DNA from 3 places in the Streptomyces kanasensis genome. Region 2 is predicted to be linked to each of the others. Evidence: riboswitches for the same ligand, from Rfam matches in the RefSeq annotation. Region 2 holds a riboswitch; each other region holds the start of a gene.
The links. A riboswitch is a leader RNA that binds a small molecule or an ion and turns the genes downstream of it on or off. The one in region 2 is predicted to bind cobalamin.
Positions count from the first base shown of each region.

Region 1: another riboswitch for cobalamin. It lies ahead of ACF053_RS02480 (ABC transporter substrate-binding protein); the one in region 2 lies ahead of ACF053_RS22270 (energy-coupling factor ABC transporter permease).
Region 3: another riboswitch for cobalamin. It lies ahead of ACF053_RS12770 (ribonucleoside-diphosphate reductase subunit alpha); the one in region 2 lies ahead of ACF053_RS22270 (energy-coupling factor ABC transporter permease).

Region 1 covers NZ_JBIBSF010000001.1:569,718-572,979, forward strand. Annotated here, with positions in the region: gene ACF053_RS02475 (FecCD family ABC transporter permease) at 1-710, opposite strand, end outside; gene ACF053_RS02480 (ABC transporter substrate-binding protein) at 707-1,741, opposite strand; cobalamin riboswitch at 1,776-1,971, opposite strand; gene ACF053_RS02485 (cupin domain-containing protein) at 2,371-2,742, opposite strand; gene ACF053_RS02490 (MerR family transcriptional regulator) at 2,808-3,158, opposite strand.
Region 2 covers NZ_JBIBSF010000009.1:117,345-120,606, forward strand. Annotated here, with positions in the region: gene dhaL (dihydroxyacetone kinase subunit DhaL) at 1-417, shown strand, start outside; gene ACF053_RS22265 (PTS-dependent dihydroxyacetone kinase phosphotransferase subunit DhaM) at 414-824, shown strand; cobalamin riboswitch at 906-1,107, shown strand; gene ACF053_RS22270 (energy-coupling factor ABC transporter permease) at 1,137-1,829, shown strand; gene ACF053_RS22275 (energy-coupling factor ABC transporter substrate-binding protein) at 1,826-2,173, shown strand; gene cbiQ (cobalt ECF transporter T component CbiQ) at 2,179-2,925, shown strand; gene ACF053_RS22285 (energy-coupling factor ABC transporter ATP-binding protein) at 2,925-3,262, shown strand, end outside.
Region 3 covers NZ_JBIBSF010000004.1:244,573-247,834, forward strand. Annotated here, with positions in the region: gene ACF053_RS12770 (ribonucleoside-diphosphate reductase subunit alpha) at 1-2,000, opposite strand, end outside; cobalamin riboswitch at 2,147-2,310, opposite strand; gene ACF053_RS12775 (hypothetical protein) at 2,532-3,262, opposite strand, start outside.

The DNA of each region.
Region 1 (3,262 bases), on a different contig from region 2:
CCGACGTGCACGCCGAGGGACGCCGCGGCGTCCTGCCCGAAGGCGAACGCGTCGAGGGTCCTGCCGTGGGCCAGACAGACGGCGAGGCACGCGGCGAGGACGGCCGCGCACAGCCACACGTCGTCCCAGCCGGCGCCGCCGAGCGAGCCGAGCAGCCAGAACAGCACGCCGCGGGTGGTCTCCGCGTCGGCGGAGGTGACGACGACGAAGGAGGTCAGCGCGGAGAAGAGCTGCATCGCGGCGACACCGGAGAGGACGACCCGGTCGGTGGTGCCGCCCAGGACGTGGCTCAGCAGCAACATCAGGGCGAAGGAGCAGACCGCGCCGGCGAAGGCACCCGCGGAGAGCGACAGCGCGCCGCCACCCGCGCCGAGGACCACGACGAGCACGGCGCCGGTGGAGGCGCCGGAGGAGACGCCGAGGACGAAGGGGTCGGCGAGCGGGTTGCGCAGCAGCGACTGCATGACGGCGCCGCACACGGCGAGCCCGGCCCCGCACACGGCGGCCAGCAGGGTGCGGGGCAGCCGCAGGTTCCACACGATGCCGTCGCGGATCGGGGACAGCCCGGAGGGGGCGCCGCCGAGGTGCGAGGCGACGACGGACCACACGTCGGCGACGCCGAGGTCGGCGGGGCCGACGGTGATGGTGAGGGCGACGGAGACGGCGAGCACCGCGAGCCCCGCCGCCGAGCGCAGCAGGGCGGCGGTCACCGGGACAACCCGAACCGGCGGATCGCGGCGGCGACCTGCTCGATCCCCTCCACGGTGCGGATCGTCGGGTTCATGGCCTGGCCGCTGAGCAGCACGTACCGCTTGTGCTTGACGGCCTCCATGTTCCTGGTGACCGGGTTCGACTCCAGGAACGCGATCTTCTTGCTCGCGCTCTCCGCGGTCTGCGACCGGCGGGTGAGGTCGCCGATGACGAGCACGTCGGGGTCCCGGTCGGCCACGGTCTCCCAACTGACCTGCGGCCACTCCTCGGTGGTGTCGTCGAGGACGTTCTTCGCGCCGAGCGTGCGGGTGATGATGCCGGGCGCGCCGCAGCAGCCCGCCATGTACGGGGACTCGGCGTTGGCGAACCAGTACATGAGGGTGACGTCCGACTCGTCGAGGCCCTTCTTCGCCGCGGCGGTGCGGGCGTCGAGCCGCTCGACGAGCTGCTCGCCGCGTTCCTCGACGCCGAAGACGCGGGCGAGGTCGCGCACCTCCCGGTGGATGGTCTCCATGGTGAGCGGCGCGGTCCGCACGCCGTCACCGCCGCCGGAGTTGTCCTTGCCCGCGCAGTCCGCCGGGGAGAGGTACGTCGGAACGCCCAGCTTCTCGAACTGGTCGCGGGTCGCGACGCCGCCGGTGCCGAGGGTGGAGGCGAAGGAGGCGGCGACGAAGTCCGGTTCGGTGTCGAGGACCCGCTCGAACGAGGGGTTGTTCTCCGCCAGCCGCCGGACGCGGGCGTTCTCCTTCTCCAGCCCCTTCATCACCGGGTCGGTCCAGGTGGCGGTGCCGGCCATGCGGTCGGCCAGGCCGAGGGAGAGCAGCGTCTCGGTGGTGCCCTGGTTCAGGGACACGGCCCGGCGGGGACCGCCGCCGTGGACCTCCACCTGACGCCCGCAGTTGTCGAGGGAGCGGGCCGCCGCGCCGGAGGCGGACGCGGACGGGCCGGATGCGCCGCCGGCGCATCCGGTGAGCAGCAGGGCGCCGCAGAGCAGGGCGGCGGGCAGGCGGTGCTGGCGTGGCAGGGGCACGGGGCGTCCTCGGTTCGTGGCCCATGCGCGGGGCCGTCCGTAACGGGCGCCAGCAGGTCTTCGGACTCGGGGTCGACCGGACGCGGCGCCTTCCCGGGCCGGTCGGTGCCCAGTGGCTCGTGCTGCCGCGCCCGTCACCCTCACCGCTGCGCGTCAGTTCCGGATTCACACCGGATTCCCTGACCCAGGTACCGCAGGTACTGAGTTCGACTGGCCACGGCAAGGTAACACGGTGGTCGCAGAGCGGGACCGACCGGGCCGGCCCGCGGCCGGGGGTGCCGACGGGCGTCGGCCGACGTGCGCCGGCGCGACCCGGCGGGGGGCGGGCGCGGGCCGGCGCGGGCGGGCACGATGGGCGATCCGCGGGCGGGCGTCGGCGGGCGACGGCGGGCGACGGCGGGATCGGATCCGGGTGCGGGCGGGCGTCGGCGGGCGGGCGTCGGCGGGCGGGTGCGCTCAGCGGGCCGGACACCGACGGGCAGGTGCCAGCGGGCCGGACGGCGGCAGACGGGTCCAGTGGGCCGGACGGCGGCAGACAGGTGCCATCGGGCCGGACACCGACGGGTAGGTGCCATCGGGCCGGACACCGACGGGTGGGTGCCAGCGGGTGGGCGCCGGCGGGTGGGAGGTCAGTCGGCGGACCGGGCGTAGTCGCCGAAGCCCGTCCAGTCCAGGGCGACGCAGGGTTCGTCCCCCAGCACCCAGGCGTCGTGGCCGGGCTCGACCGTGAAGAAGTCGCCGGGCCCCACCTCGGCGCTCTCACCGCCGCCGTCCATGACGATCCGCATCCGGCCGCTGACCACGTAGCCGGTGTGCGACGCCTGGCAGCTGTCGGTACCGGCGAGCGGCCTGACGTGCTCGGTCCACCGCCAGCCGGGTTCGAAGACGGCGCGTCCGACGGGTCCCTGCCCGGTGGTGATCAGGTCCAGCCTGCCCTTGCCGTCCTCGAAGGGACGGGTCTCATCGGCGGCGTCGAAGTTCCTGCTGACGATGGCTGTCATGTCGTCCGCCTCCCCGGGAGAGGATCGGTCCCCGAGTACTCCTCCAGGCTACGCCGCGCGGTGCGTCAGGGGTGCTCCAGGTAGCCGGCGAGCGTGCCGCGGCTGCGGCGGAGGGCGTCGATGCGTGCGTCCGCGGCCGCCAGCTCGCCGTGCAGGACGTCCCGGATCCCGGCGCACCAGTCGAAGCCCAGACCCGGCCCCTCACCCCGGGCGCAGGGCAGGACCGTGCGGATCACCTCCGTGGAGAGCCCGGCGGCGAGCAGCGCGCGCACCTGCCGGACGGTGGGCACGGCGTCCTCGTCGTAGTCGCGGTACCCGTTGCCGCGCCGGACCGAGGTGAGCAGCCCCTGCGCCTCGTAGTAGCGCAACAGCCGCGTGCCCACTCCGGTCCGCCGGGACAGCTCCCCGATCAGCATGGCCCCTGCCTTCCCCGCCTTGACCTTCGCACCAGTGTGAAGCCCTAACGTCGGCTCGGGCCGCGGGAATTCCACCGCCGGTCCCGCACCCCTGCCCCCACCGC
Region 2 (3,262 bases):
GGCCGGCGGCTGATCTCCACGGTGGGCGGGGCGTCGGGGCCGCTGTACGGCACGCTGCTGCGGAGCGCCGGCAAGGCCCTGGGCGACGAGCCCGAGGTGGCGCCCGCGCGGCTGGCGGAGGCGCTGGGCGACGGTGTCGCGGCGGTGGCCCGGCTCGGCGGGGCGCGGGCCGGGGACAAGACGATGCTGGACGCGCTGGAGCCGGCCGTGGCCGCGCTCGGGCAGGACCGGCCGGACGCCGTCGCGGCGGCCGCGCGGGCCGCCGCGGAGGGCGCGGAGGCGACCGGGCCGATGCGCGCCCGCAAGGGACGGGCCAGTTACCTCGGCGAGCGGTCGGTGGGACACCGGGACCCGGGCGCCACGTCGGCCGCGCTGCTCTTCGCGGCACTCGCCGACGTCACGGGGGAGGCGGCGTGAGCGGCTCGGGGGCGCCCGTGGGCGTCGTGCTCGTCTCGCACAGCGCCCCGGTCGCGCAGGCCGTCGCCGCGCTCGCCCGGGGACTGGCCGGGGGCGCCGGCGGGGTACCGGTGGCGGCGGCCGGCGGCGGGCCGGACGGCGGGCTCGGTACGAGCGCCGAACTGGTCGCGCGGGCGGCCGCGGAGGTCGACGGCGGCGCCGGCGTCGCGGTCCTGGTGGACCTGGGCAGCGCCGTCCTGACGGTGAAGGCGCTGCTGGAGGAGGGGGAACTGCCGGCGGGGACGCGGCTGGTGGACGCGCCGTTCGTGGAGGGCGCGGTGGCGGCCGTCGTCACGGCGGCGGCGGGCGGCGACCTCGACGCGGTGGAGGCGGCGGCCTCGGAGGCGTACGGCTACCGCAAGCGGTAGGGCGTGGCGGGCACCCGCGAGCGCCCGCCCGTGCGGCGGGACTCCCCCGTGTGCGCGGTTGTGATGTACCTGGTCAACGCACTAGTGTCGCAGGGCCTTGGTGTACGGGAAGCCGGTGTGGAACCGGCGCGGCCCTCGCCACTGTGATCGGGAAGTCCGGCCCCACCCCCCGCGCCAGCGGGGAAGCCACTGGACCGCCGCGGGAGACCGCGGCGTCCGGGAAGGCGGGGTCGAGGCGGTAGTACCCGTCAGCCAGGAGACCGGCCAGGGCGCGTTGTCCATCCACGAGGTGCTGGAGAGGGTCTCCCCCACATGCATATAGCCGAGGGGTTCCTACCCCGGGAACACGCGGTCGCCTGGACACTGGCGGCCGCTCCGTTCGTCGTCCACGGCGTCCGGGCGCTGACCCGGGAGGTCAGGGCCAACCCCGAGTCGACGCTGCTGCTCGGCGCGTCCGGGGCGTTCACGTTCGTCCTGTCCGCGTTGAAGATCCCGTCGGTGACGGGCAGCTGCAGCCACCCCACCGGTACGGGGCTCGGCGCCATCCTGTTCCGGCCGCCCATCATGGCCGTGCTCGGCACGATCACCCTGCTGTTCCAGGCGCTGCTGCTGGCGCACGGCGGTCTGACGACGCTCGGCGCGAACGCCTTCTCGATGGCGGTCGTCGGACCGTGGGCCGGGTACGGGCTGTACCGGCTGCTGCGCCGCACGGGAGCGCCCCTGATGGTGGCCGTCTTCTTCGGCGCGTTCGCGGCGGACCTGTCCACGTACTGCGTGACGAGCGTGCAGCTGGCGCTCGCGTTCCCCGACCCGGGCAGCGGCTTCACGGGCGCGCTCGCCAAGTTCGGCGGGATCTTCGCGGTGACACAGCTCCCCCTGGCGGTGAGCGAGGGCCTGCTGACGGTGCTGGTGATGCGGTTGCTGCGGCAGTCGAGCGGGGGCGAGCTGGCCCGGCTCGGCGTGCTCCCGGCGGCGGGCGCGACGAAGGAGGCGGCGGTCCGATGAGCCGGAACGCGAGGATCAACACCCTGCTGCTGCTCGTCGTGGTGGCGCTGGCGGTGCTGCCGCTGGCGCTCGGACTGGGTGATCACAAGGAGGAGCCGTTCACGGGCGCGGACGCGCAGGCGGAGGCGGCGATCACCGAGAACGCCCCTGACTACGAGCCGTGGTTCAGCCCGCTGTACGAGCCCCCGTCGGGTGAGGTGGAGTCGGCGCTGTTCTCCCTGCAGGCCGCGCTGGGCGCCGGAGTGCTGGCGTACTACTTCGGGCTGCGCCGCGGGCGCCGGCAGGGTGAGGAGCGGGCCGGGGCCGGCGGGGCGGCCGAGCCGCCCGCGGCGTCCGGGGAGTAGCGGGGGTGCTGCCCATCGACGTGGCGGCGCACGGCAGCCGCTGGCGCCGCCGCCACCCGGGCGAGAAGGCCGTGCTCGGCTTCGGCCTGACGGCCTGTGCCGTGTCCCTGCCGCCGTGGCCGGGCGCGGCGCTGGTGGCGGTGGTCGCCGTCGTGGTGCTGCTGGGGCCGGCGGGGGTGGCTCCGCGGCAGCTGTGGCGGGCGTGGCGGGTGCCGCTCGGCTTCTGCGTCACGGGCGCGGTGCCGCTGCTGTTCCAGGTGGGCGGCCCGGCGGGTTGGGTGGCGCCCGCGCCCGGCGGGGCCGCGCAGGCCGTGGAGTTGCTGCTGCGGTCGTCGGCGGCGTCGCTGGGGGTGCTGCTCTTCGCCTTCACGACGCCCGTGTCGGACGTGCTGCCCCGGCTGGTGCGGGCGGGCGTGCCCGCGCCGGTGGTGGACGTGGCGCTGGTGATGTACCGCATCGGCTTCCTGCTGCTGGACGCGGTGGCGCGGATCCGGCAGGCGCAGGCCGCGCGACTGGGGACCACGAGCCGGGCCGCGGCGTGGCGCTCGGCCGCCGGTCTCGGGGCCACCGCGTTCGTCCGCGCCTTCGACCGGGCGACACGGCTGCAGAGCGGTCTCGCCGGCCGCGGCTACGACGGGACGCTGCGGGTGCTGGTGCCCGCGGCGCGGCTGGACCGCCGCTTCCTGGCGGCGACGGCGGTGTTGCTGGCGGTGCTGGTCGCGGCCGCCCTCGGACTCGAACGGGTGGTGTGATGACCGGGTCGCCGGTGGTGGAACTGGTGGGGGCGGGGTTCGCCTACGAGGGCGGGCCCGCCGTGCTCAGCGGGGTCGACTTCGCCGTGCCGGAGGGGCGGTCCCTGGCGGTCCTGGGCCGCAACGGCGGCGGCAAGACGACGCTGCTGCGGCTGCTGAGCGGCGGTCTGCGGTGTGCGAGCGGGCGGCTGCGCCTGGCCGGTGAGGATGTGGCGTACGACCGCAGGGGCCTGACGCGGCTGCGGACGGCGGTGCAGCTGGTGGTGCAGGACCCGGACGACCAGCTGTTCGCCGCGTCGGTCGGGCAGGACGTGTCGTTCGGCCCGATGAACCTGGG
Region 3 (3,262 bases), on a different contig from region 2:
GAGCCGCTGGACTCGCGCAGCGCCTCACGGGTCTGCGCGTCCCACACGCCGAGCTTCTTCAACTCGTCCACCAGGTAGGAGTTGACCTGGAGGAACTCGCCGGACAGCGTCTCGCGCTTGAAGAGGTTGGAGACCTGCGGCTCGATGCACTCGTAGACCCCGGCGATGGAGGCGATCGTCGCCGTCGGCGCGATGGCGAGCAGCAGCGAGTTGCGCATGCCGACCTCGGCGACGCGGGCGCGCAGCGCCTCCCACCGCTCGGGCCAGGCCAGTTCGACGTCGTAGTGGTCGGGGTGGAGCACGCCGCGCGCGGTCCGCGTCTTCTCCCACGCGGGCAGCGGGCCGTGGCGCTCGGCCAGGTCGGCGGAGGCCTCGTACGCGGCGAGCATGATCCGCTCGGCGATCCGCGTCGACAGGGCGCGCGCCTCGGGGGAGTCGAACGGCAGCCGCAGCTGGAAGAAGACGTCCTGGAGGCCCATCGCGCCCAGGCCCACCGGGCGCCAGCGGGCATTGGAGCGGCCCGCCTGCTCGGTCGGGTAGAAATTGATGTCGACGACCCGGTCGAGGAAGGTGACGGCCGTGCGGACGGTCGCGTCCAGCCGCTCCCAGTCGATGGAGCCACCGGTCACGAAGGCACCGAGGTTGACGGAGCCCAGGTTGCAGACCGCGGTCTCGCCGTCGTCCGTGACCTCCAGGATCTCCGTGCAGAGGTTGGAGGAGTGGACCGTGTGGCCCGGCTCGGCGGTCTGGTTGGCGGTGCGGTTGGCGGCGTCCTTGAACGTCATCCAGCCGTTGCCGGTCTGTGCGAGCGTCCGCATCATCCGGCCGTACAGGTCGCGGGCCGGCATCGTCCGGCGGGCCAGGCCCTTGGCCTCGGCGGCGCGGTAGGCGGCGTCGAACTCCTCGCCCCACAGGTCGACCAGCTCGGGGACGTCCGACGGCGAGAAGAGCGACCAGTCGGCGTCGGCGTTGACGCGGCGCATGAACTCGTCGGGGATCCAGTGCGCCAGGTTGAGGTTGTGCGTGCGCCGGGCGTCCTCGCCCGTGTTGTCGCGCAGCTCCAGGAACTCCTCGATGTCCGCGTGCCAGGTCTCCAGGTAGACGGCGGCGGCGCCCTTGCGCCGCCCGCCCTGGTTGACGGCGGCGACGGACGCGTCCAGCGTCTTGAGGAACGGCACGATGCCGTTGGAGTGGCCGTTGGTGCCGCGGATCAGCGAACCGCGGGCGCGGATCCGCGAGTACGACAGACCGATGCCGCCCGCGTGCTTCGAGAGCCGGGCCACCTGGTGGTAGCGGTCGTAGATGGAGTCCAGCTCGTCCTGCGGGGAGTCCAGCAGGTAGCAGGAGGACATCTGGGGGTGCCGGGTGCCCGAGTTGAACAGGGTCGGCGAGGACGGCAGGTAGTCGAGGCGGCTCATCAGCCGGTACAGCGCCTCGACCTCGTCCAGGGCGCCCGCCGAAGGGTCGGCGGCCAGGCCGCAGGCCACCCGCAGCAGGAAGTGCTGCGGCGTCTCGACCACCTTGCGGGTGAGCGGGTGGCGCAGCAGGTAGCGCGAGTACAGGGTGCGCAGGCCGAAGTAGCCGAACCGGTCGTCCGCCGCGGGGTCGATCACGGCGTCCAGCCGGTCGGCGTGGCCCGCCACGAGCTCGGCGGTGCGGTCGGCGATGAGCCCCTCGCGGTGGCCGACGGCGACGGAGGCCGAGAAGCACACCGCGCCCTGACCGGCCGCCTCGTCGGCGATGGTCCGGGTCAGGAGCCGTGCGGCGAGCTTCGAGTACGCGGGGTCCTCGGCGATCAGTCCGGCCGCCGCCTCGGTGGCGAGCTCCCGCAGTTCGGCCTCGTCCGACCCGGCGTGCCGGCCGCGCAGGGCGGCGGCGGCGACCCGGCCGGGGTCGGCGTCGGGGAGGTCCGCGGTGAGGTCGGTCAGGGTCCGCAGCAGCGCGGTCCCGGGCGCGTCGACTTCGGTGGCTGAAGCCGGATCCGCTGGCGCGATGGTCACGTGGGGGCTCTCCCTCGCTCGGCTCGGGGTCCCGCGGGCGGGGGCGGGGGAGCGGGGCGCGCCTCACCCCGGGCACGGGGGCGTGCGAGACCGCGTCCACCGGCCCACTCCGCGAGGCCCGGACGTCTGGGCACCCGGGCCGGACGGTCCGGGCGCGCTGTCGGCAGGTCGTCGGACTCGCGGGTACGCGAAGGGCACACCGGTACACCGTTGCGGGACAGTTCCGGACTCTCACCGGATTCCCCTGCTGCGACAGCGAGGACGAGCATACATGTGGGGGGCACCCCTCACCGCACACCCCACATGTTGTGTCAGAGTGTCGGCGCGTACGCGAACAGTGGCAGCCCGGGGAGGGGCTCCGGCCGCGGCGGAGGGGTCCGCGCGGAGGTGCCGCGGGGGTCTCACCGGACCGGCGCGCGGACCCTCGGGAAGGGCCGGCGCGGGCGGACACGGGGGCCGACACGGGGCCCCGGGGCTCCCGCGAGCCCGCGAGCCCGCGGGGACGCGTGTGGCCGGGGTGGTGGGGCGGGGTCAGCCGCTGACGCCCACGCCGTTGTCGGGCGCCCCGTCACCCACGGGCGGCAGGTCCCCGCGCTCCACGGGCGCGCCGCCGGGACCGCCGTTGCCGGCCGTGCCGCCGGTGCGGCCGGTCCCGCCGCTGCCGGTCGTGGCTCCCGAGTCGCCCGTCCCGGGCGCGCGTTCGGGCAGTACCTCGGCCAACTCCTCGTCGGAGGCGCGGTGCGCCCGCTCGGCGGCGGCGCGCAGGGTGGCGCGGTCGACGGCGGCGCGGTCGGCGCTCACGCGGATGCGCAGCCCGCCCTCGACGCGCAGGTACTCGTGTGCGGTGTCCCCGGAGCGGTACCACAGCGCCCCGTCCGCTGCGCACGGCGCACCACCGGCCGCGCCCGCGCCGGTCGACGGGGCGGGCGCGGCCGACGGGGTGGCGGCGCAGCCCACGTCCTCCAGGCGGCCCCGCTCGACGCCGAGGGTGAGGGTGCCGCCGCCCTTCGAGACGTACGACGCGGAGAAGCCGTCGTCGCCGAGGACGCCCACCGACTGCTCGGCGAGGGCGAAGCCGGCGGCCTCGGTCACGTACACGTGCTCCGCCCTGGTCTGCAGGGCGGCGGCGCGGGCCTCCAACTCCGCCCGGTCCGGGACGGCGGAGCCGGCCACCTGCGTGCCGCAGCCGACGAGGAGCAGCAGCGGCGACGCCAGGGCGGCCAGGAGCGCCGGGGCGCGCCGGGGGCGCGGGGGGAGGGGCG